DNA from 2 places in the Prochlorococcus sp. MIT 1300 genome. Region 2 is predicted to be linked to the other one. Evidence: predicted binding sites of a transcription regulator. Region 2 holds the regulator's gene; the other holds the start of a gene.
What was found. Region 2 encodes NtcA, which controls nitrogen genes in cyanobacteria. Its sites were predicted from a motif close to GTANCNNNNGNTAC; they were not measured.
Positions count from the first base shown of each region.

Region 1: the regulator NtcA is predicted to act here: its motif matches at 1,733-1,746, upstream of SOI83_RS06160 (ferredoxin--nitrite reductase).

Region 1 covers NZ_CP139302.1:1,172,412-1,184,567, forward strand. The annotation lists gene SOI83_RS06145 (aminotransferase class IV) at 1-27, shown strand, start outside; gene cobA (uroporphyrinogen-III C-methyltransferase) at 14-799, opposite strand; gene SOI83_RS06155 (DNA mismatch repair protein MutS) at 796-1,485, opposite strand; gene SOI83_RS06160 (ferredoxin--nitrite reductase) at 1,862-3,484, shown strand; gene SOI83_RS06165 (ferredoxin--nitrite reductase) at 3,523-3,666, shown strand; gene SOI83_RS06170 (formate/nitrite transporter family protein) at 3,717-4,607, shown strand; gene SOI83_RS06175 (hypothetical protein) at 4,593-4,949, opposite strand; gene SOI83_RS06180 (HEAT repeat domain-containing protein) at 5,096-5,824, shown strand; gene SOI83_RS06185 (anthranilate phosphoribosyltransferase family protein) at 5,924-6,979, shown strand; gene SOI83_RS06190 (MFS transporter) at 7,173-8,456, shown strand; gene ppk1 (polyphosphate kinase 1) at 8,489-10,627, shown strand; gene SOI83_RS06200 (RpoD/SigA family RNA polymerase sigma factor) at 10,827-11,861, shown strand; gene SOI83_RS06205 (dolichol kinase) at 11,872-12,156, shown strand, end outside.
Region 2 covers NZ_CP139302.1:875,169-887,324, reverse strand. The annotation lists gene trmB (tRNA (guanosine(46)-N7)-methyltransferase TrmB) at 1-503, shown strand, start outside; gene glmM (phosphoglucosamine mutase) at 538-1,938, opposite strand; gene SOI83_RS04720 (thioredoxin domain-containing protein) at 2,210-2,782, shown strand; gene thyX (FAD-dependent thymidylate synthase) at 2,807-3,445, opposite strand; gene dcd (dCTP deaminase) at 3,450-4,043, opposite strand; gene SOI83_RS04705 (cob(I)yrinic acid a,c-diamide adenosyltransferase) at 4,043-4,636, opposite strand; gene rph (ribonuclease PH) at 4,770-5,498, shown strand; gene ntcA (global nitrogen regulator NtcA) at 5,573-6,310, shown strand; gene SOI83_RS04690 (DUF3084 domain-containing protein) at 6,374-7,312, shown strand; gene SOI83_RS04685 (resolvase) at 7,300-7,725, shown strand; gene SOI83_RS04680 (DUF3146 family protein) at 7,715-7,972, opposite strand; gene pth (aminoacyl-tRNA hydrolase) at 7,975-8,592, opposite strand; gene SOI83_RS04670 (TatA/E family twin arginine-targeting protein translocase) at 8,589-8,846, opposite strand; gene psbH (photosystem II reaction center phosphoprotein PsbH) at 8,856-9,059, opposite strand; gene psbN (photosystem II reaction center protein PsbN) at 9,146-9,286, shown strand; gene SOI83_RS04655 (photosystem II reaction center protein I) at 9,550-9,678, shown strand; gene SOI83_RS04650 (DUF3769 domain-containing protein) at 9,788-12,156, shown strand, end outside.

The DNA of each region.
Region 1 (12,156 bases), 300 kb from region 2:
TCACTACTCATGCCTAAAAGGCAATAGGCATTGTGACATTCGCAGGGGTTGGTGCAGCAGCTTCTATCTGAGTATCTACTACTCTTCCAACAACCACAATTGATGGAGATATAAAACCTTCTTCTTTGACCTTCCCAACCAACTCATCCAAAGAGCTCTTTAAATAACGCTGTCCTACCACTGTGCCTTGCTGAATAACTGCTGAAGGTGTCATTGGATCTAAGCCCCCAGTCAAAAGAGCGTCAACAATACTTTCTAAATTATGCAAGCCCATATATATCACTAAAGAATCAGAAGCATGAGCAAGAGCTTGCCAATTAACAGCGGGTCGTTTTTTATCAATTTCTTCATGACCAGTGACAAAAGTCACAGAACTACCAACCACTCGATGAGTTACTGGAATACCTAAATATGCTGGGGCAGCAATACCTGCAGTAACACCTGGAACAACCTCGACGTTGACGCCATGTCGACTCAAATATGCAGCCTCTTCTCCTCCGCGACCAAAAACGTAAGGATCTCCGCCCTTTAAACGCACTACACATTCATAACGACTAGCCAAGTCCAGAAGGATTGCGTTTGTTTTCGCCTGAGGAACTGAATGGTGACCCCTACGCTTTCCAACAAATTTAGAGTCACAAGAGTCAGGTACCAAACTCAGAATTTCGTTAGGGACCAGTGAGTCATATACAAGAGCATCACACTGTGATAGGAGGCGACTAGCTTTAAGTGTTAGCAAATCAGGGTCTCCAGGTCCTGCACCTACGAGGTAAACCTTTCCTAATTTCATCTGGTTCATGGTAATGCCATCAACAAATTGGCCAAGGAAACATACAAAAAGTCAATCTCTAACAAGGAAGATATACCATCAAATTCATTCATTGAATCTGCCATGTGATTTGGCGCTAATGCTAAAGGTATTGGATAATATTGTTTCTTAGTTAACAAGTCATAGGAATTCCAGTTCTCAAAAGGAATAATTTGAGTTTTTAAAAACTGCTTTAAAGAGCTTATATATCGATCACCCAGTCCTTGCCTAATAGGGTGATGGATCAAAGCTACAGATCCGTGACACACTTTACTAGTCAAAAACTCCAACAATAAACGGTTCCAGGAATACCAAGCACCCAAAAATGGCAACAAATTCACCTTGACTCCAAGGTGATGCAATCTATCCCTTATCAAAGGGACATCATGTCTTACATGATGTCCAGGGAGTAAAAATAACGGAATCAACCAAGCGGACTTGGAGCTAGTTATCGGCAAGGAATCCGCAGTTAAAGCCTCAACAACGACTGAAGACCCTCGACGCGACCTTAGTGAGCTCGCAAGATCCATCAAGCAAGACTCTACAAAGCCACCAGGACGCCCATGGACAATCAAATGCAAAGGCCTTGGTCTGTCAAAAATTGAATTCCGTAACAACGGCCACGGATCTTCGGCAGAGGAAACTGCTGTAGTCGTTTTAATTGTTTGAAAATTCACGGAACAATGGCATACAGAGGTAACAAAAGACAGCAGCCGAGAAAAAGGGCATTTACAGCGAATAGCTCAAATAGCAAAAGAGCAAGCCACACAAATAATTTATTTCAAAGAGACTTGGTTGCTATGGCCAGGGTTTGGAAGATGTTGAGACAAGGGGCTATTCGATGGATTGGAGAAGCTGGTCGACAATACTGAACCACACAAAAAGGGTGAAATTGATTTAAACCCCCATTCAATTACTTTTTTTGTATTGATAATTACATTTCTTTTGATCAATTTGCCAAAACGTAATTCTCGATACATTGGATGGCTTAGAAAAAGTGGTTAATAGTCATCGACATCACAACTAGGAACATTTTCAAAAAACTTTAATACGATGACTGAGGAATTCACACTTAAGCCTTATTTGCAAGGCAAGAAATTGAATAAGATTGAGCAAATGAAATCAATTAAAGATGGGTTGGAAATAGGCAAAGACATTGATAAATTTTCAAAAATCGGTTGGCAAGAAATGGATAAGACTGATTTAGAATTAAGGTTGAAGTGGTATGGGATGTTTTGGCGCCCAAAATCCCCGGGTCAATTCATGCTAAGGCTAAGAATTCCCAATGGAATCATCAATTCTACCCAACTAAATATTGTTGCCTCTATAGTTGCAAGATATGGTGAAAATGGCAGTTGTGATATAACAACAAGACAGAACCTTCAACTGCGAGGGGTTTTAATAAGTGACCTGCCAGAAATAATAAAGCGACTTAACGAAGCAGGTATTAGCACTATACAATCAGGTTTTGATAATCCAAGAAATGTTACTGGTAACCCTTTAGCGGGAGTTGACCCTGAAGAAATAATAGATACAAGACCTTATACAATTGAATTGCAGAACTATCTTACAAATAATGGAAAGGGTAATTCAGATTTTTCCAACCTTCCAAGAAAATGGAACACTGCTATAGCCGGTTCCCAAGACAATTTCCTTCTACACAATGACCTGATATTTCACCCTGTAAAGCATCAAGGCGAATTAGGATTTGGAGTGTGGGTTGGAGGGGTACTTTCTGCGCAGCTCAATGTATATGCTGTACCATTAAATGTTTGGATTAAAGCTAATCAAATATGCAAGCTAACTGGAGCTATTCTAGGTCTATGGCGTGATAATGGAGAAAGGGACAAACGCCCCAAAGGCCGATTCAGGTTTTACTTAGATAGTATTGGAATTGATGTATTTAGGAAACTACTAGAGAATAGATTTGGACCACTTATTGAAGACCCTGGTTCAGAGTTTAGCAAGGACACACGCTCATTATTTGGAATACATCCACAAAAACAGGCCGGTGAGTTTTACGCAGGGATACATGTTCCTGTTGGCAGGTTAACTGCTGAAGATCTTCAAGACCTTTCTACAGTTGCATATGAATATGGAAGCAGTGAAATTCGATTAACAGAAGACCAAAATATAATCTTCATCGGCATACAAAAAGCTTCACTCGAAAAATTTAAAGAGAATCACCTTTTAAAGCGATTCCCTCTAGCGCCACAAGCAATAGCTGCAGGAACCGTGTCTTGCACTGGAAATACCTATTGCAGTTTTGCACTAACCAATACTAAGGATGTAGCTTTCAAAGTTTCTAGCCAACTCGACAAGGAACTTGAGCTTCCTAAAGAAGTAAAAATTCACTGGACTGGATGTCCAAATAGTTGTGGACAAGCCTATATGGGAGGCATAGGTCTAACAGGCACAAAAGCAAAGAATAAACAAGGACAAATGGTAGAAGCATATCAAGTGACTGTAGGGGGCTCTCAAGGTAAAATTAAAAATATTGGTACAGTCCAACACAAATCTGTTCCCAAAGATGAAGTAAAAGCGGTCATAAAGCAAATACTAATAAGTGATTTCGGAGCCTCACCAAAAAAAACAAATAAGAAAAGAATTAGGAATTTAGTTTCTACTGTTCTTAATTATTTGTTTCAGAAGGATAAAAGCTGTTATATACAATAACAGCTTTTATCCTTCTTATATCGCTTAACTTTTTCATCATGACTAACACAACACAAAGCAAAGATCTATTTTCAAGGTTTGTAAATTGGTTGAGTGAATTAGGCAAAGAGAAACCTATTTCTAATAATGAAAATGGAGGACAAGATCCATTTTCAAAGTTAATGAACCGTATTAGCGGATAAAAATTTCCTCAACACAAAATCTGAAACTCATGAATCAAACAACTTCTCAAATGGACTATGTCCTGCCCAATGAACTAGTAGATGGGATGATTGCCGCAGGAGGCAAAAAGGCAACAGTCAGTGCTAAGAATCTCTTAGTTCGAGGATTCTATTCTGGTGCGATTCTTGGGCTAGCAACTTGCTTAGCAATTACTGTAGGTATACAGTCTAAAATGCCTTTTCTTGGATCATTTCTATTTCCTTTTGGGTTTGCAAGTATAGTTCTTTTTGGGATGGAGCTAGTAACAGGAAACTTTGCCCTTTTGCCAATGGCAACATGGGCCGGTAAAAGCACTTGGAGATCTACATTTAGGAATTGGACATGGGTATGGATTGGGAATTTTATAGGTACATTACTCGTAGCTATTTTATTATCAATTAGTCTCACAAGTGCTGGAACAGTAGAGCCATTGGCGGCTTCAGATGGTGGCAAAGGGTGGGCTTTGATTGCAGCCAAAATAATCTCAATTAATAAGGCTAATGTTTTAGTCAAATACGAAGCTCTTGGAAGTACTGGATTCTTTCTTGCATTTCTAAGAGGAGTCATCGCAAACTGGCTGGTATGTTTAGGCGTAACGATGGCGCTTGTTAGTAAAAGCGTGCCAGGCAAAATACTTGCTTGTTGGTTGCCAATCACTGCTTTCCAGACTATGGGAATGGAACATATAGTTGTTAATATGTTCTTGCATACTGCGGGCCCACTTCTTGGATCTGGTGTTCCTTTTACAAAAGTAATCTTTTGGAATTTCCTACCAGTTACCATAGGCAATATCGTTGGAGGAATGGTATTTATTGGCATGCTCTTCTATAGCACCCATAGAACCAAGATGTCTAACGTGCTCCCAAGTATTCACGATGAAAAACTTGAACGTGAACTCGCTGCAGAACTAGGCGCCAGATGATTTAATTAGGGAATTCCCAGAAGAATATTTTCTTCTGGGAATTCCGCCCCTAAACGTGATAAATAGTTCATCAGCCTCACACATAGATTGATTATCTTCATGAAAACTACATTTATACATCAAATTAATAATCCTTTTCTCGTCAATTTTTCGATCTGCTACTTCTCGCCAGAGACGGTTGGTCAACTCATCATCAGCGAGGCAGAACTGCGCATGAACAAGCTGTCTAGCAAGATCAAATATCATTTCTTGTTCAGACGTAAGGCCAACTTCTAAAAACTTGCCAGGCGATTTGCCCTGGTAACGCAATTCTGACTTATTAGATATAAGGTCTCTAATCATGAATTCTGTATGCAGGGTATGACTATGTCTAGATCCTATGCCAGGCCTGTCTTTCTAAATTAATAAAAATTCAATAATTATGCCCTTTAATGTTAAGCTTAAGGATAAGGGTATTCACTATTACAAAGCCAATCTCTTTCTAAACAATGACAGGCATTGAATCAGAGATCTGGGAAAGACTTTGCAATACTAAGATAATTCCAATAGAAGTTACCTGGCTTGCTGATAAATACTCTCCAACACTATCCAAAGAACTAAAAATTGCAATATGTGAACAGCTGGGCATGAAATCGCAAGAAGGCTGGAAGGCAATAAAAAATCTAATTAAAAAATATGGAAAACAACCTGAACTAATTCTTGCCAGTGGGCTTTGTCATCAGGATGAAGCCAAAGAACTTCTTCTCAACACTATAAAAGAAGAGGATGGAAAGTTTAATATAACAACAATTAGGGCACTTAACTGCTGGGGCGCAGAACTGCCAATAAGCTTGCTAAAGCAAATTCTTGAATCTCTAGAACAAGAAATTAGACTTGCAGGAATTGATTTGCTAAAGTTTAAATTACATACACTTAGTGAAAAAGAAATTTTAGAATTAACCAAAAACCTGCTTATTGACATACGTGATCCAATATTAGTTGCGACTATCAGGGTATTACAACGCCGAGACGAAGAATCTATTAGCGAAAAGCTAAGAATTTTAGTTGAAGAGGGTTCTGATGTTGTTGCTAAATCAGCGTTAATTGCTTTAGGTTCAATAGGGACCCATAAAAGTTATGAAATTCTTACTTGCCTATTTAAAACACTACCTCCAGGGATTAAAAGGGATCTAACCAACAAACAACTCAAGAGCCAATATAGATTTGCAAATACTTAGGTTATCAAGATAAAACCATGATCTAAGCAACACATCTTAGATATAATACAAACAATTATTTAAATAGCAGGGCAATTACCAGTGACTTTCGATATCCATATGGAAGAAGCTATCGAAAAGCGCTTCAAAAATTATCTCCGCAAAATAGCAAGTGGTGAAAAAACAAGTCGAGGACTGAGTAGAGAAGAGTCTGCAGATGCTTTAAAAGCAATTCTTACTGGCAAAGCAAGTCCAGCTCAAATAGGAGCATTCTTCATTGCTCATCGTATTCGCCGACCGGAACCACAAGAACTTGCTGGAATGCTTGATACTTACCTATCACTTGGCCCAAAGCTTAAATCAGTGAATAATCAAAGAGCTCCCATTTGTTTTGGGATGCCTTTCGATGGACGTAAAAGAACCACACCAATCTATCCATTGACAACCCTTGTATTACTAAGCGCAAATCAGCCAATTGTGTTACAAGGTGGAGGAAAAATGCCAATTAAATATGGAATAACTACATCTGAGCTTTTCAAGAGTCTTAGTCTAAATGTCACAGGATCAACAATCCATCAAGTTCAAACTGGGTTCGATAAGAATGGGTTGGCAATTATTCACCAACCAGACCATTTCAAATTAGCCGAAGGAATAATCAATTATCGAGATGAAATAGGCAAACGTCCACCTATAGCAAGTATGGAACTAATCTGGACAGCTCACCAAGGAAAGCATATTTTGATTAGTGGCTATGTACATCCACCTACTGAAGCAAGAGCCTGGAAAGCGCTTGATATTATTGGAGAAAACAATATTATAACTATAAAAGGTTTAGAAGGAAGTATAGATTTACCCACAAGTCGTGCATGTATTACAGCTCGCGTTCAGAACAAAAATATTGAAAGATTGATCTTGCACCCTCGAGATTACAATTGCCACTCAAGTGACATTGAATGGAAAAGTGTACCAGAATGGAGTGCACACGCATTGCAAGCACTTGAGAATAAAGGCCCTTTAAAAACAGCTCTTTATTGGAATGCAGGCGTATACCTATGGTTTTCTGGGTTAACAAAGACTTTAAAAGAAGGCATCGAACTTACAGAGTCTCTTCTCTCTTCTGGAGAAACATTGAAGAAGCTCAGTGAACTAATTAAATGGGAAAACTTGAGACAGTAATCTATAGCATAAAATTTGATTGGTTTTGTCACACCTAAGGCCAAAGAACAAGTGTCCAACTCAATCCGTTTCTAAAAGGTTCCTGAAACATTCAAAAAAATTGATATTAAAACACTAGAAGCTATATGGATAGTGATTTGACTGAGCCTACGTAAAGTATTTGAATGAAGTATTTGAGATGGTGAGATCGAACATGACTCAATTGAAAATGCGTAGATTTAAAGCTCCAGTACTTCTGTGTGCATTCATAACATTGTTGAACGACAGGTTAAGTGAAACAATCCTCCTTCCGCTTTTACCCAAACTCAAACAACTTTTTGACTTCAGCGCAACAAATCTAGGACTGCTTGCAGGCACTTATGCGTTAGCCCAATTTGCAGTAGCACCACTTATAGGTGCATTAAGCGACCGGTATGGTCGCAAACCCATAATGACAATCTGCGTTGGCGGATCAGTCATAGGGCTAGGGCTTTTTAGTTTGACAGTCGGATTGAATTGGAACTCTCTACTCCCAGATTGGAAAAATCTCACATCATTACTACTCGGTTTATTGTTTCTATCAAGAATTATTGATGGTGCAAGCGGAGGAACCGTAGCTAGTGCAACTGCTGTTCTTGCTGATATTTCTACTCCTGAGAAAAGAGCAAAAGCATTTGGCCTCATAGGCGTTGCATTTGGCCTTGGTTTTGTAATTGGACCTTTCCTTGGCGGGCTGCTAACAGAAGTGAACTTCACATTGCCCGCTTTGACTGCGACAGCATTTGCACTAGTCAATCTTTTTTTAGTCATATTTCTACTGCCTGAAACACATTTACCCTCTAAGCGAATTTCTATTCCAAGCAAGGCCGCACTAAATCCAATCACTCAATTGATTCGAGTATTCACAAACCCTATAGTTCGTCGTCTTTGCACAGCATTCTTTCTCTTCTTTATGGCCTTCAATGGTCTAACTTCAATGCTCCTCCTATATCTTGAAGAGGTTTTTTCATGGCAAGGTTTCCTTCCTGGCCTGAGCTTGGCTGTGGTAGGTCTTGTCGCAATGATTATTCAAGGTTTACTTATAGGTCCCTTGGTCAAAAACTATGGTGAATATCGACTCACTCTTGCAGGTATAGGATTCGTAATTATTGGCTGCATCTTACTAATCCTGGCCAACTCGGAAAACTCAATACCAATGGTATTTACTGCATTACCTTTACTTGCTGTCGGAACAGGCCTTGTAGTTCCTTCTCTAAGGTCATTAGTCTCTAGAAGACTTGACGATTCTGGTCAAGGAGCAGTTTTAGGTAGCCTTCAAGGTCTTCAGAGTCTAGGCACATTTTTAGGAGCTGCTGCAGCTGGCTTCTCATATGAGCAAATAGGGCCTCGCAGCCCCTTCATTATTGGTATTGTGGTGATCATTACTGTTGGCCTCTTAGTCGCAGGGGGCTATCCAGGTTCTAAGAAAAAATCCATAGTCAACCTACCTAATTGCTAGATTGCGATATAGAGTCGCCAAGTTGGTATTCAATGACTCAGGGACAAAACAAACGCCATCTCTATATCAACCGGGAATTGAGTTGGATATCTTTTAACGAAAGAGTACTGGCCAAAGCGCTAGATCCATCAACTCCTCTTCTAGAGCAAGCAAAATTCAGCGCAATATTTAGCAATAACTTAGACGAATTTTTTATGGTTCGCGTTGCCTCTCTTAAATCACAGGTGGAAGCGGGTATCACGAAAAAAAGTGAAGACGGACAAACACCACAAGAACAACTAACAAAGATTCGAACACATATCGAACCTCTACTAGCAAAGCAACAAGCTCACTACAAAAAGTCTCTACGAAAAAAACTTAGCGAACAAGAGATTCATCTGCTCAACTATGAAGATCTAAACAAAAGACAAAAAACTTGGGTAGATAACTACTTTCAAACAGCAATTTTCCCCGTACTGACTCCTCTAGCAGTAGACCATGCTCATCCATTCCCATTTATTAGCAACCTGAGCTTAAACGTGGCAGCTTTAATAAGTGACCCATCAACCAATCAAAAGCAATTTGCCCGAGTCAAGGTCCCTAAAAAGACCATATCGAGATTAATCACTATTCCAACTGAGCTCAGCGAGCAAAATCCTTATCCAAGGCATACATCAATTCCCTTAGAGCAATTGGTGGCTTTTAACTTAAAGCATTTATTCCCAGGGATGAAGATCGAAGAGCATTATTTTTTTCGTGTGACTAGAGACGCCGACCTCGAGCTTAGAGATCTTGAAGCAGATGATTTAATGAGTGCACTTGAAGAGGGACTACGTAAACGTCGAATAGGTGGAGAGATAGTTCGCCTTGAAGTCTCCCAAGAAATGCCTGCAACCGTCATAGAGATGCTACTAAACGGCATGGGAGTCGAGAAAGAAGATTTATATCGTATTGAAGGTCTCCTCGGTTTAGATGAATTATTTGAACTCATGAAAATTGAAAATGCCGAACTAAAAGATCAACCTCACAATGGCCTCACCCCTAAATCTTTGCGACATAGCCAACAGGGTTGTCTAGAAGACGGTTCCTTAAAACAAGAAAAATTCAAAGACATTTTTACCGTGATTCGCAGTAAAGACCTACTGCTTCATCATCCCTATGACTTATTCGCAACTTCAGTAGAAGAGTTCATTAATCAATCCGCGGAAGACCCACTAGTAATGGGTATCAAGATGACTCTCTACCGCATCTCAAAAGATTCTCCAATAATCTCAGCACTAATACGTGCCGCCGAAAATGGAAAACAAGTTATGGCTTTAGTAGAGCTGAAAGCTCGTTTTGATGAAGACAATAATATTCAATGGGCCAAGCATCTTGAGCAATCCGGTGTCCACGTTGTCTATGGTGTTTTAGGGCTCAAGACACACACCAAAATCGCTTTAGTAGTACGCAAAGAAAAATCTAGACTACGCAGTTACGTACATATTGGAACAGGAAACTACAACTCAAAAACGTCAAAGTTATACACAGACCTAGGCCTCTTGTCTGCCAACCCTGAAATTGGTCAAGATTTAGTCGAGTTATTTAATTACCTCACTGGTTTTTCAAAACAGCAAACATTTCGAAAATTACTAGTGGCACCCGTAACTTTAAGGACAGGCATGGAAGATCTGATCCGTCGAGAGATTCATCATGCACAGATAGGCCGAGTTGCACAAATTCGCGCCAAAATGAACTCACTAGTAGACCCTGCAATTGTCCAACTTCTCTATGAAGCATCACAAGCTGGAGTCAAAATTGAATTAATCGTACGAGGAATGTGCTGCCTAATGCCAGGCAAACCAGGTCTCAGTGAAAATATAACTGTTATCAGTATTATTGGCCGATTTCTTGAACACTCACGTATTTTCTGGTTTGCGAATGATGGTAAGCCTGAAGCCTACATAGGTAGTGCTGATTGGATGCGACGCAATTTGGATAGACGTGTAGAAGCAATTACACCAATAGAAAGCCCAGCATTAAGAAAACAACTCGAGGTACTGCTTGAAATATATCTTCAAGACAACATAGAAGCATGGGAAATGCAAAGCGATGGTGGCTTTATAAAACGACAACCTAAAGGCCACCAAAATTGTGCACAAAGTCGATTAATCGATGAATGGCACAAAGCGCTGCAGATGGCAGAATCATAAGATGTTGAACCAATCAAGGCCTAAGTTCCCATAGAAAGTGCAAACAATACGTTTGCGTCAAAACTGTATTTTTTACCTATGCGTTGAACTAATTATGTCTCAAAAGCCTAGGTTTACTGAAAGATTTCCAATTCCATAGGTCTAGAGAGCTATAAAACTGCTAAATTCCGGCCAAATCTAATAATAGGAGGCCAGGGTGATGGGGATCCCTCTGGAATCTACGCAGGACAATTGTTCTGTAAAAAAAGCGGAGGTGTCATTGCCATCTCCGCCTGCTACATCTAAAGGATGTAGTGACAAAACCACACGAAGTGGACAGCCGGCACGCAACAATCAACGACAAGGTGGCCGTCTAGGGACAGACGCAATTGGTTTCTATCTCAGCAGCATTGGACGCATTCCACTCCTAACAGCTGCAGAAGAAATAGAACTAGCTCACCACGTCCAAGCAATGAAGGAATTGCTTGAAATACCTAAGGATGAACAAACGCCTCGTCAACGTCACAAAATCAAAATGGGCAAAAGAGCCCGAGACAGGATGATGGCCGCGAACCTACGGTTAGTAGTTAGTGTAGCCAAAAAATACCAAAACCAAGGCCTAGAACTACTTGATCTTGTACAAGAAGGAGCTATTGGGCTGGAGCGTGCTGTAGACAAATTCGATCCCGCTATGGGCTACAAATTTTCTACATACGCCTACTGGTGGATTAGGCAAGGAATGACACGTGCTATCGACAACAGTGCACGGACAATTCGTCTCCCTATTCATATAAGCGAAAAACTCTCAAAAATGCGTCGTATTTCCAGAGAGCTTTCCCACAGATTTGGCCGTCAACCAAATCGTCTAGAATTAGCTCATGCTATGGGCGTAGACCCAGAAGATATAGAAGATTTAGTAACCCAAAGTGCTCCATGTGCTTCTCTTGATGCACATGCTCGCGGCGAAGAAGATCGAAGCACACTAGGTGAGCTAATACCAGATCCAAATGGTACAGAGCCAATGGAAGGGATGGATAGAAGCATCCAAAAAGAACACTTAGGAAGTTGGCTTTCTCAACTCAATGAACGTGAACAAAAAATCTTAAGACTACGTTTTGGTCTCGACGGAGAAGAGCCATTGACACTTGCAGAAATTGGTAGACAAATTAATGTCTCCCGAGAGAGAGTACGCCAACTAGAAGCCAAGGCGATTCTCAAACTCCGTGTAATGACCAATCATCAACAGGCTGCCTAGAAGATTTAGATTGCAGTACGTCTACCCACTTTGTGTCATTGGAATATGGATAACCATTGTGGTATGCATTGCGCAAATATCTAAGATTTTTTGGCCCAATCAAAATGAACTAAGTCGAAAAATTGTTCATATTGGCACTGGACCTGTCGTTCCTCTAGCCTGGTGGCTAGCAATACCTTATTTCATTGTAATACCAGCAGCAAGTTTGATTAGCTTGGCTCTATTAGCAAATTTTCGTTGGCGCTTTCTACCTGTTTTTGAAGCTGTTCACCGACAAAGCTTTGGAACCATTGCA
Region 2 (12,156 bases):
GCCATCCTCTTGTGTTGTCATCGGAGCGTGAACGTGAGCAGCTAGGTATAGCTAACCTTAGGTTTCTCTTTTGCAATGCAAATGTGAGTCTTGACGCCTGGCTAAATAACCTTTCAAAACAACAACTTCATAGAGTAACAATTCAATTTCCCGATCCTTGGTTTAAGAGAAAGCATAAGAAACGCAGAGTTCTTCAGCCAAAGTTATTGCTGTCGATTGCAAATGCCTTGTCGCCTGGTAAGGAGCTTTTTATTCAAAGTGATTTGTTGTCGGTAATCGATCCAATGTTGAAGTTGATTGAGATGAGTAATTGTTTTGAACGTATTGGTGAAGAGTCTCAGGCATGGCTGACAAATAATCCTATGAGTATTGCAACTGAAAGGGAGATTTATGCTTCTCAAAATGGTTCCCCTATATATAGGGCCCTCTTTTTAAGAAATAAAAATTCTATTCCCACCTTGTCATTGCTAGAGGAGGAATGGGATGTTTGCGATTGTAATTAGAGGAAAGTTGATTTTAATTTATTTAAAATAAAGTTTAGGCTGCATTTAGATGTTGTTCTGCCAGGCAAGCAATTTTAGAGGAAAAAGAATCAACTAACCCTGAATCAGATGCTTCAACCATTACCCTAATTAAAGGTTGAGTTCCGCTTGCCCTAACTATAACTCTTCCTTCATTGCCCATTGCTTCCTTAGCATTTAAAATGGCTTCATTTAAAGGCTGACAATTAGACCAACCTCTCCTGATACTTTTATTTGGAACATGTATATTTACTAGTTTTTGAGGAAATGGTGTAAAACTCTGATCTAACCATTGAGTAAGAGTTAATCCTTTTGATTTACAAAGAGTTGAAAGTTGGATGGCGGTAAATAAACCATCACCAGCAAATTGATGCTCTGAGGAAAGAATGTGTCCTGATTGCTCTCCTCCTAATGCAGCACCGCTGCTGAGCATTGCAGTATGCACATATTGATCACCAACCGCTGTACGTTCTAAAAGGCCCCCACTGTCTTCCCAAGCTTTTTCAAATCCTAAGTTGGACATAACTGTTGCTATAAGCCTTTGTTCTGGGAGAGCATTTTGCTCTCTTAAAGCCGAGCCCCAAAGATAAAGTATATGATCGCCATCTATAACACGTCCTTTACTATCTATTGCAAGCATTCGATCAGCATCTCCGTCGAACGCAAAGCCCATTTCAGCATTTGTTTCAAGGACAGCTTTTCGGAGTGGTAGAAGATTAGTAGAACCACATTTCACATTAATTCTTTTCCCATCGGGCTGGCCATGTAGCACAGTTACTTGAGCACCTAAGTTTGTAAAAACCTCAGCACTAATTGCAGTAGCTGATCCCCAGCAAAGGTCTAGGACTATTGAAACACCATCTAATCTTTGTCCTTTTGTTGAGGCCTCTAGCTTCCTTTGATATTTCGTTAGGAGCTCAGGGTGTTTAGTCACATTGGAATTATTATTTGTCGTTTTTTGTGAAATTTTGCCTGTAAGGTCTTCCTCTAAATAACTTTCTATAATTCTTTGATCTGAGCTTTTAAGCTTTGATCCATTTGGCCCGAAGACTTTTATTCCATTGTCTTCAGGTGGGTTGTGACTTGCAGATACCATTAATCCGCCTATAGCTCCTGACTCTTTTATGAGTGTTGCAATAGTTGGGGTTGGGCATAAACCCAAATCCCAAACCTCCTTCCCAGCTGCATTAAGCCCAGCCGTTAGGGCATAGCTCATAGCTTCACCGCTACAACGGGAATCTCTGCCAATCAGAACAGGTCCGCTACCTGACAGTACCTTTCCGATGCAAAAACCAATTTCGAGACAACGTTTTGAATTCAGGAAAGACTCAGCATGTCCACGAATTCCATCTGTCCCAAACCTTAGAGGGACTGCTGTTAAAGGAGTTTCTACTGATTTAATGGCGGCTTGGGCCATTTAGGTCTCAAAATTAGCTTGAAGCTTAAAGGTCATTGGATAAAGACTCAAGGATGGCGTCCTAAATTTCTATTGAGTTGAATGGTTTGTTTACGTGCGGAGTCCAAAAATAAATTTTATGGAATGCAATTGATCTTTAATTCAATGAAAAAACCTTTTATTCAATTTGAAATGACTCGAACCACTTTAAAAAAGGTTTTTTGATCTGTTTTAGATGTGTCACACTAAAAGAAAATAGTTCAACTAAAGGAATTATCAACCTTGTTTGATCATGGCAGCTAGTCCTCAATCCTCTTCGCTTGGTCAGTTTCAACGGATTTTTCTTGCTCTTGTAGCAGTTGGCATGGCTACTTTGCTGTTCTTTTTAAAAGGGGGGATGAATCCAGCAGGCCCTTTGGAGCAACTTGCGAGAAGATCCCTTGACCCTGAGGTTGCCCTAGCGAATGGTCGCCCAACGGTTTTTGAGTTCTATGCGAGTTGGTGTGAGGCTTGCAAAGAGATGGCGCCAACCATGCTGGAATTGGAACAAAAAAATGAAAAAAAAATAGACTTTGTTTTGCTCAATGTAGATAATCCAATTTGGGAAGACCTCCTTGATAAATATGAAGTCAATGGGATTCCGGAATTAAACTTTTTTGATGCAAAAGGGAAGTTCAAAGGTAGATCAGTTGGTTTACGTTCAAGAGAAGAACTTTATTTATTAATGGACTCTCTTTTCAATGATACACCCTTCCCTTCTTCAATAGGTATTGGTTCTGTTAGTTCATTTTTAAATAGTAGTGAAGCCAATCTTGACGACAGTTCTTTTAATGAGGTTCAAGTTGGCCCTCGCTCGCATAGTTAAGGCTATTAGATATTATTAAACTCGTTATCTATGCCAACCAAGGGCCTCTGCAACGGTAGTAAACTGTTCGCAGAAAATAACTTTGCAAGCTTCCGCTAATTGTAAATGTTCCTTTTGAGTTCCGTGGCCACTACGTAGATTTATATAGTGAATCCATGAACGACATGAACCTGTCATGTAGATTCGTGTGGGAGTAGCTAAAGGCAGAATGAACCTTGCGCATTCTTTTGCGACTCCTGCTTTTAGCATTGACTCGTAAAGTTCAATAGAATTCTGGAATTGTTGTTGAATTTTTTCTTCAAAACTTTTTTTTATTTCTGTAGATAAATCGTCTATAGAGTTTTGTCTATTTTTGCAATCTTGCCTTCTTAATTCGGGGATAGGAATGTACCCCAGCTGGGTGCTATCAGCATAACGTTGGGAGAACTCTTGAAATGTGAATGATCTATGACGAAGAATTTGAGCAGCAATACCCCTATTTGTTTGAATCTGAAGGGTCATATATGCCTGTTCAAAGACGCTCCAATGTTCATGCTTAATACAGTATTTCAACAAGCCCGAGTAGCTTTCATTCTCTTGATTATTTGGGTTGCTTACTCTGGCTATATAAGCCATAGCTTTTTCAGCATCAGGCGTTACGGTAATTAGTTCTACAGTTGCCACTTTTTTAGATTCGAGCAAGGGTTACTTTTTCTGGTTGATGTTGATACTTCCCTTTGCGGTCACTGTAAGTAGTTTCACAGGGGTCTCCCTCAAAGAAGAGTAACTGGCATATTCCTTCATTGGCATAGATCCTACAATCTGCTCCAGAACTATTACTAAATTCAAGAGTTAAATGTCCTTCCCAACTCGCTTCAGCAGGAGTTGTATTTACGATGATTCCCAGGCGGGCATATGTACTTTTCCCTAAGCAAATAACAGTAATATTTTCGGGCACTTTCATTTTTTCTAATGCAACACCTAGCCCATATGAATGGGCAGGCAATATGAAAAATTCACCGTCTTGATCTTTGTGTAAGGATGTTGGCTCTAGGTTGTTAGGGTTGAATCTTTTTGGATTCATCACAGTACCTGGAACATGCCTAAATATGAGGAATTCTTTAGAAGATAGGCGCAAGTCATATCCGTATGAAGAGCAACCAAAGCTTAAAACTGGTTGTTCATTCAGTTGAGGGTTCAAATGCCTTATGAGTCCTGCTTGAAATGGTTCAAGCATTCCTGCTGCGGCCTGTTCGGTAATCCAGCGATCGTTTTTAAGCATCAGAAACCACGACGTAACTCGGTGACTTGGTCGGCAATTGCCATAACTCGAGAGGGAATAGATGGTCCTGTGATGATGACATCCATACCTCCTTTTTTTGCCTCGAGAGAAGAAAGCACCTCGTTTTCTTTTAGATATCCGAGGGCAATAGCTAGCCCTACTTCATCTAGAACTAGTTGATCTAAATCTCCTTTAATAAGGTGAGATTGGCATATCTTCCAAATTGCTTCAACCGCCTTAACATTTTTGGAGGCATGTACATCATCATTAGGCGGTTTGGATAGGCAGCTTGATACGTCAGGTCTTAGCCACTCCAGCTTTCCACATAGTCGAATACATCTATTTGGCCCCTGGTGTACCCCACCTTTTAGGAATTGAGCAACCATGACACGCCTGCCCAATCCAGCAGCCCTAAGAGCTTCACTAAGTACAACGGAGAAACTGCCCCTATAAGGTGCGGTATGAACTTGCAGCTGTCCCTCTTGCGCAACTAGATGTAGGGCAGGATGGCTAGGAACAGCAACAAGTGGTGGCCTTTCTATACAGGCCGGTGGTGATGTCTTCCTGGGTCGTTGACTCGGGCTTGCACTCATTAAAATTAGGAGCAGAGCTAATGCCTTTTTTAAAATCTAGCGGCCTTAGTCTGACTCACAAGGTATTTGACACTATCTATGGTGTGAAAACCAATTCTTTAGGTTTCTGACGCTTTTTAAATTTTGGTTTTTCATGAGTGGTTCTAGCCCATCACGTACTTCTGGTCGCTTTAACGATCAACTAAGGCCTTTTGAAGTGACTTGGGATCCAATGGGGTTTGCGTTGAGCTCATTGGTGATTCGCACCGGCAATACAGCAGTTTTATGTAGTGTTTGTATTGAGGACGGAGTGCCCCGTTGGAGGAAGGGGCAAGGTAAAGGATGGTTGAGCGCAGAGTATCGTTTGCTTCCAGGGTCAACACCGGTTAGGCAAGAACGAGAATTAATAAAGCTTTCTGGAAGGACTCAGGAAATTCAACGACTTATAGGTAGGACTTTGAGATCAGTCCTAGATATGTCGTTGCTTGGGGAGAAAACTGTAAAAATTGATTGTGATGTAATCCAAGCAGACGCCGGGACCAGGACGGCCTCCATTACAGGTGCGTGGATCGCTCTTGATCGTGGCTTTTCCCGATTAGTCGAAAAAGGTTTTTTAGAAGAAAATCCTCTCAAGGAGCAAGTCGCAGCAGTTTCAGTTGGTTTGGTAGATGGCTTAGCAATGCTTGATCTTGATTATCAGGAGGATTCAATTGCAGATGTTGATCTAAACGTTGTGATGGATTCTCAGGGAAAGCTATTGGAGATACAGGGATCTGCTGAAAGAGCTCCATTTTCTAGAGAGCAATTGAATTCTTTCCTTGATTTGGCTGAGAAGGGACTAATGGAACTTCAGGTTGCACAAAAATCGGCTTTAAACAATTAAGCCTAAAAATAGTCACTATTGCTACAAGGCTTTAATTCACTGCTCCTTAGCGTCCTTGCAACTACCTTGCATATATGGCTGTAGCTCCTGGCGGTTTTAGCCGCTATGCATCACAACCCGTGGCTCAAGGTTCTTCTCCAAGCCTTGCTAATGCTCCTGCTGGGAATAGCAGAACATTGGTGGATGTGATTCGTGCCCTCGAAGGTGCTAGCACTGAAATGGTTGAAAGAGCTAAAACTATTTTTTTCCCTGGGGATCCTGCAGAGAGGGTTTATCTAATAAGAAGAGGAGCAGTCCGACTCTCAAGGGTCTATGAATCTGGTGAAGAAATTACGGTTGCCCTATTGAGAGAGAATAGTCTTTTTGGGGTTCTTTCTCTTTTAACAGGCCATAGATCTGATCGCTTCTATCACGCAGTTGCATTCACTAGGGTTGAGATGATTACGGCTCCTGCTGTGTCTGTTCGACAGGCGATAGAAGATGACTCTGGCGTTGGGTTGCTTCTTTTGCAGGGGCTTTCCAGTCGAATCTTGCAAACAGAAACGATGATAGAAACACTTACTCATCGTGATATGTCATCACGTTTAGTAAGCTTCTTATTGGTTCTTTGCAGGGATTTTGGGGTCCCTGGGGATCAAGGAATTACTATTGATTTGAGACTTTCGCATCAGGCAATAGCAGAGGCCATAGGTTCTACAAGGGTCACAATTACCAGACTTTTGGGAGACTTACGTAGCGCTGGCCTGGTAGAAATTGATCGTAAGAAAATTACGGTATTAGACCCAATTGCTCTTGCTAAGCGTTTCAATTAGGTGTGATCCCTTCCTACCATTCATGTTGTTTGAATCAAATAAAAACTTGGCCCGACGTTTTTCGTGACAGGCTGGCTGCTCATTGTTCTTTTATTGGTCCTTGGAGGGGTCTTATCCACTCTTGGGGATCGGCTTGGCAGTCGAGTAGGCAAAGCTCGTTTAAGCATATTTAACCTGCGACCAAGAAGCACAGCTGTTTTAATCACAGTCCTAACAGGGAGCCTTATTAGTTTTTTATCGTTAGGTTTGATGTTGCTTGTGAGCAGGCAATTGAGAGTTGGTTTATTTCAATTAGATGGCCTACAAGCAAAGATCAAGGCAGCTCAAAAGGAATTGAGGTTGCGTGAAAGTAATTTGATTGCTTTAAGGAGAGGTGCTGTTGTTTTAAGTAGCGGACAAAGATTGGCTACTGCGAAGTTCAGATTAGATAACCCGAATCAAGCTAAAGGGATAATTGATCGTTTGCTTCAGGAGGCAAATCTTGAGGCTTTTAGGCGGGTTTTGCCTGGTGAAAAACCAAATAGGCAGATCCTGAGGGTGCCTAGAGAGGAAATTCAAAAGCTTAAAGAAACTATTAGTGAGTCTGGTACATGGGTCGTTAATTTTCGTTCAGCAGGTAATGTTTTGCTAGGGGAAAAATGGGTTTATGCCATCCCGGAGGTAAGACCAAACATTGCTGTTGTACAAAAAGGTGATGTTTTGGGAAAGATCACCCTTAATCCAAGAGATCGAACCACTGATGTAATACGAAAGCAGATAAACCTTTTACTAGCCTCTACTTTCGCAGAGGTTAGGCGAAGAGGATCTCTTAGCTCAGGACTTCAATTTGATGCAAGTTCAGTTAATCAATTGGGCAAGGAATTGGTAGGTCTCTTAGGTGGAACTATTATTTTAGAGTCGTTCGCTTTAAAGAGTAGTGATACGTCAGATCAAGTGAAAATAGGTTTACGCATAAAGCAGAACATCAATAAGCCCGATAAAAGCAGTACATGGGCAAACTGATAGCTATTGATCCTGGTAGACACAAATGTGGTCTTGTACTTTCATGCCCAGAAAAGGGTTTGGTTTTGGAAGGAAGAGTTGTTCATGCAGGTGCGGTTATTGATTTAATAACCCTTTGGAAATCACAATTCAATATTGACTTGATTTTGCTCGGCAATGGTACTAGTAGTGATTATTGGGAAGAAAAATTAACTGGCGTTGCATCTTTACAAGTTGTAGAAGAGTTTAACACTACTTTAAAAGCCAGAAAGCGTTATTGGGAACTTTGGCCCCCTCAAGATTTCACTAGATTTCTGCCAAGAGGATTAGTTTTACCGAAAGAAAATTTAGATGCTGTAGCGGCTTTGATTATTTTAGAAAATTACCTAGGCAAGAAGCTGTGTTGGAAAGGATCAAAAAAGTTTAAAACTTAGCCCTAACAGTAAAAAAATAATTTTCACCTGGCTCAAGCTGATAGTCCATTTTAATAAGGAATCTAAGCAAAGCATCTTGAATGAGTGCTCTGCCAAGAGAGGGCTCTACTTGTAATTCTCCTTGGCTGAATTCCCAATGAAAATTCCATTCAAACCCTCCCGCAGAGACTTCTCCATCTATAAAATTCTCTGCAAAATTCTGACGGTTAACTCTTAGGCAAGCTGCAGTGGCTGGGAGAGTATTCATTATTATTTTTCAAGTTTAGTGGCTTGATAGGAGTTAAGTTGGTTACTTGCTTTTTCGAGACCATATTCCTGAATAATATTGATTCCTGTAATTACTTGTTTAATCGTATTCTCAACTAGGAGGGTCTCTGATTTGGAAAATACTCCTAAAACATGAGAAACGGTATTTGCTCGTCGTTCTTCTGGCATTCCAATTGGAGCACCAATACCAATTCTTAGGCGGTTGAAGTTCTCGGTTCCAAGATGACTAATAGTACTTTTTAAACCATTGTGACCGCCAGATCCTCCCTTGGTTCGAAGTCTAAGTTTGCCAAGAGGTAGATCCATATCGTCAACTAAAACTAGTAATTGTTCAATCTCGAGATCGAACCAGTTCATGGCTGAGCGGATTGAGCGGCCGCTTTCATTCATGTATGTGTTTGGCATTAATAACCGAACACGCTTAGTACCAAAACCAATTTCTCCAAGAAGTCCTTCAATTCTGGTGTGCTTTTTGAAGCTAACGGCATTTTCTTGCGCCAACCTCTCTAAGGCCATAAATCCTATGTTATGGCGTGTGGTTTTGTATTTTGAGCCAGGGTTCCCAAGTCCTACTAACAGCTTGATATCTCCAGGAATCATCCCTCTTTGGGTTTTGGAGATTGACTTTCTTTTGTTGAGATGGTTTTTTCAGGAATTTTCGCACTATCCAATGCCTCAGGCTCGGCCATGGCTTTGTTTAGTTCCCGCTCAAATTCCGAGGATGCAGCCTGAAAACCCTTAAGGGTTTTACCCAGACTTCGTCCTAGTTCAGGCAGCCTTTTGGGGCCAAATATTACGAGAGCTAAGGCACCGATTACCGCTATTTCAGGAAGACCGATGCCAAAAACATTCATTTTTTAACCTCAGCCAGCCCCATTCCAGTCAACCGAGAAGCCTTGAAGAAGCAATGACTGGTTATATATCTGGAGCATGATTACCAGGAAGATAAGCAGCATTACGCCAATGGCTGCCATAACTGGTACGGCGCCCCATCCTGGAACAACCTTTCCCTGCCCAGAGTTGCCTATTGATTTGAGCAGACTTCCGATTGCTGTTTTTTGTCCCATGGCGAGGCTCGTGTCTCAGTTGAAGGATCAGTTTGGATATTCTATGGGTAATGCCCCCTATAAGATTGATTCTGTCGAGAGATTTGATGCAAACCACTTCCCCTGCCCTCTCATTAGCAATTGTTTTGTTGGTGACTTTGTTTGGACTTACTGGTTTTGGGATTTACACAGCATTTGGGCCTCCGTCTAAGCGCTTAGACGATCCTTTCGATGAGCATGATGATTGATTCTTGAAAGAATCCGTCAACCAGAATCCCCCCGCTAAGTATTTGTACTTAATTATCGCAATCTTTACTTTTGGCGCGTATTTGGCAGTTTTTTTTGGATATCGATGTCTATGCGGAGCCTTTTTTCGATTAAAAAGTGACTTTTGTGACTTAGAAACATTTCAATACGCGCCAATACTTGGGCTTGACCCCCCCCCCTGAGGTCTTTAAGGCTGGTAAATCCCATAAGATGTGATCACTTAACTTAGACGTGGTCGGTATCCATGCTCGCCCTCAAGATTTCCGTTTACACGATCGTCTTTTTCTTCGTCGGAGTCTTCCTTTTTGGCTTCTTGGCTAGCGATCCAACCCGCACGCCTGCGAGAAAGGATCTAGAAGCTCCACAGGACTAGGACTCCTTTCTGAAAATAGAGGCCTTCGCGCGCCAGACTTAGTACTGGGACTTGTTGGTGTTTAGGACCTACTAAGCATGGGAGGATCATCAGCTTCCTAAGAAAATTTGTGGTGGCTAAACGCCCCTCTGTTTTTTTTGTTGGTCTTCTTACCTCAGGTGCAGTGGGATTCAGTCCTGCGTCTGGAGGTGTATGGCCTGAGAAGGGCAACAACAAAGATAAGTCAGCATCACTTGGTGCCTTTTCTATAGGCTCGCCGTTAGATATTGGTAAATCAAAGAGAGTTCTTGCTGAAAGCAACGAATCGCGGATCAACTCTGGCATTCCTCCAAAGGCTTTGTCTTTAAGCGCAGATAGACACATATATGATTTAGAAAAAGATATTTTTATTGCCGAAGGAAGTGCGAGGGTGGATGTTGATGGGGGGACTCTTGTTGCAGAAAGAATTGAATTTTCTAGTGATTTTAATTCTCTATATGCAACTGGAAATGTTCAATTTAAAAAGGGTTCTCAGTATTTTCAGGCAACTTCATTTCGTTATAGCTTCCTGGATAGAAATGGAGTGTTGAAAGATGTTTATGGAATACTTGACTTGGCTAGGGTTTCTAAAGACCTTTCAACGAATAGGTCAGTCGACCGGCTAAAAGTAAGCGAAGTTGTGAATAGAACTTCTAAAAAAATAGATCAGAAGTTTGAGCTAGGGAAGTCAAAAATATGCCCACCTTCTATACCCTCAATCCCCGATTGGCATCCTCACCCTTGGTCGGCGACTATTTGGGCCGGCCAGAAGATTGATGCAAACTTTCGAAATACATTTGTATTTGATGGGAACCTGAGGGAAGAATATTTGTTAGGAGTTGGATTGCAAAAAAGACTTTATAGAGCAGGCCCTTTGACTCTTGGGTTGGAAGCTGATTTCTTTAGGCATGATGTTGCTAGGCAAGCGGGTGGTAAATATAATCAAGCGAAGCCTTACTCGGATACTTCTTCGCAAGCCTTTGATGAGCTTGTATTGGGAATAGGCGCAAGGTTGTGGGTTAGACCATGGCTAAGCTTTGCCCTTATAGAAGGTGTTAGTTACTACACAAGATTTAGTAATTATGAAAGAACTTTCAGAAAAAAATATAATAAACTTTTGAATTATTTAGGTTTTGAAATTGAAGCTAAAGTCTCTAAAAGTCTTTCATTGGTTGGTCGTATTCATCATAGGTCAGGGGCATATGGTTTGTACAATGGTGCTGAGGAGGGGAGTAATGCTTATTTGCTTGGAGCCAGATATAGGTGGGGTAAGGATATCAAAGATAATAGTAAATATGCTATAGATCCTCCAAATAAATGCGTTCATAAAAATGAAAGAGATCTTGCTATTATTTCATTCAATCAAGATGAAATCCTAGGCACTAGCGGTTTAAATCAGAACTCACCACTTACAAATCAAGTTGCAAATAAAAATAAGAATCAGACTAATGAAAAAATATCTAATTTAGAAAAGGAGAAAATTCGCTCTAGGGTGATTAGATCAATTAATCAACGGGTTTACAATGTAAAACCCATTAATAGATTAAGACTTGAACAGAGATTTGGTGTGCCAACTTCTGCTCGCAATATTGAAGAGCAAAATCAATATGGCGGAATAAGAGTCTCTCAGCTGAATTTGCAAGGAAGGACAAAATTTATGAGTGGTTCAATTAGTCGTTGGCGCATACAAGCTCCAACTGTGACTATCACGCCAGAAGGTTGGGAGGCTAGCCGAATGGGCTTTACTAATGATCCTTTTACGCCAACTCAGACAAGAATTGATGCAAAGAATGTTGTTGCTAAAGAATTGTCTAATGGAGATATTCTTATAAGAACTGGTCAGAATAATTTAATTTTAGAGGAGAGGTTCCCTTTGCCCATTTCAAGAAAGCAACGAATAAAAAAGAAAGAAGAAATAGAAAACAGATGGGTTCTAGGTATAGATAACAAAGACAGGGATGGCATTTTTATTGGAAGGAATCTTAAACCTATTAATATTGGCGAAAAATATAGTTTATATCTACAGCCCCAGGTAATGCTTCAGCGTGCAAATAGCCTTGAGACAAGTAGTTATATAAAGCCTGGAAGTGCTTCTAATAGTAATGAAGTCGTTCAAAGGGCTGAGACATCAGATCTCTTTGGTTTAAAAGCCGAACTTGATGGCGAGAGTTTTGGATGGCAATTAGAAGCTAATGCAAGCTTAAGTACATTTAATATGGACAACTTTATTAATGCCAGCCGTTTTTGGGGAGGGATTAGCCGTGAATATAATTTACCTTTTATTGGCAAGGTAAACAATCGAATTTTTGGGGCTTCAAGGTATAGGGCCTGGAATGGATCTTTAGGCCAAACAGATATTTATTCCGCATATGGTGCCTTCTGGGAGAAACGAAATGATTGGAAGGCTAAGAAGTTTACTAATAATTACTTGCTAAGAACAGGCTTGGGAAGGTATAGATC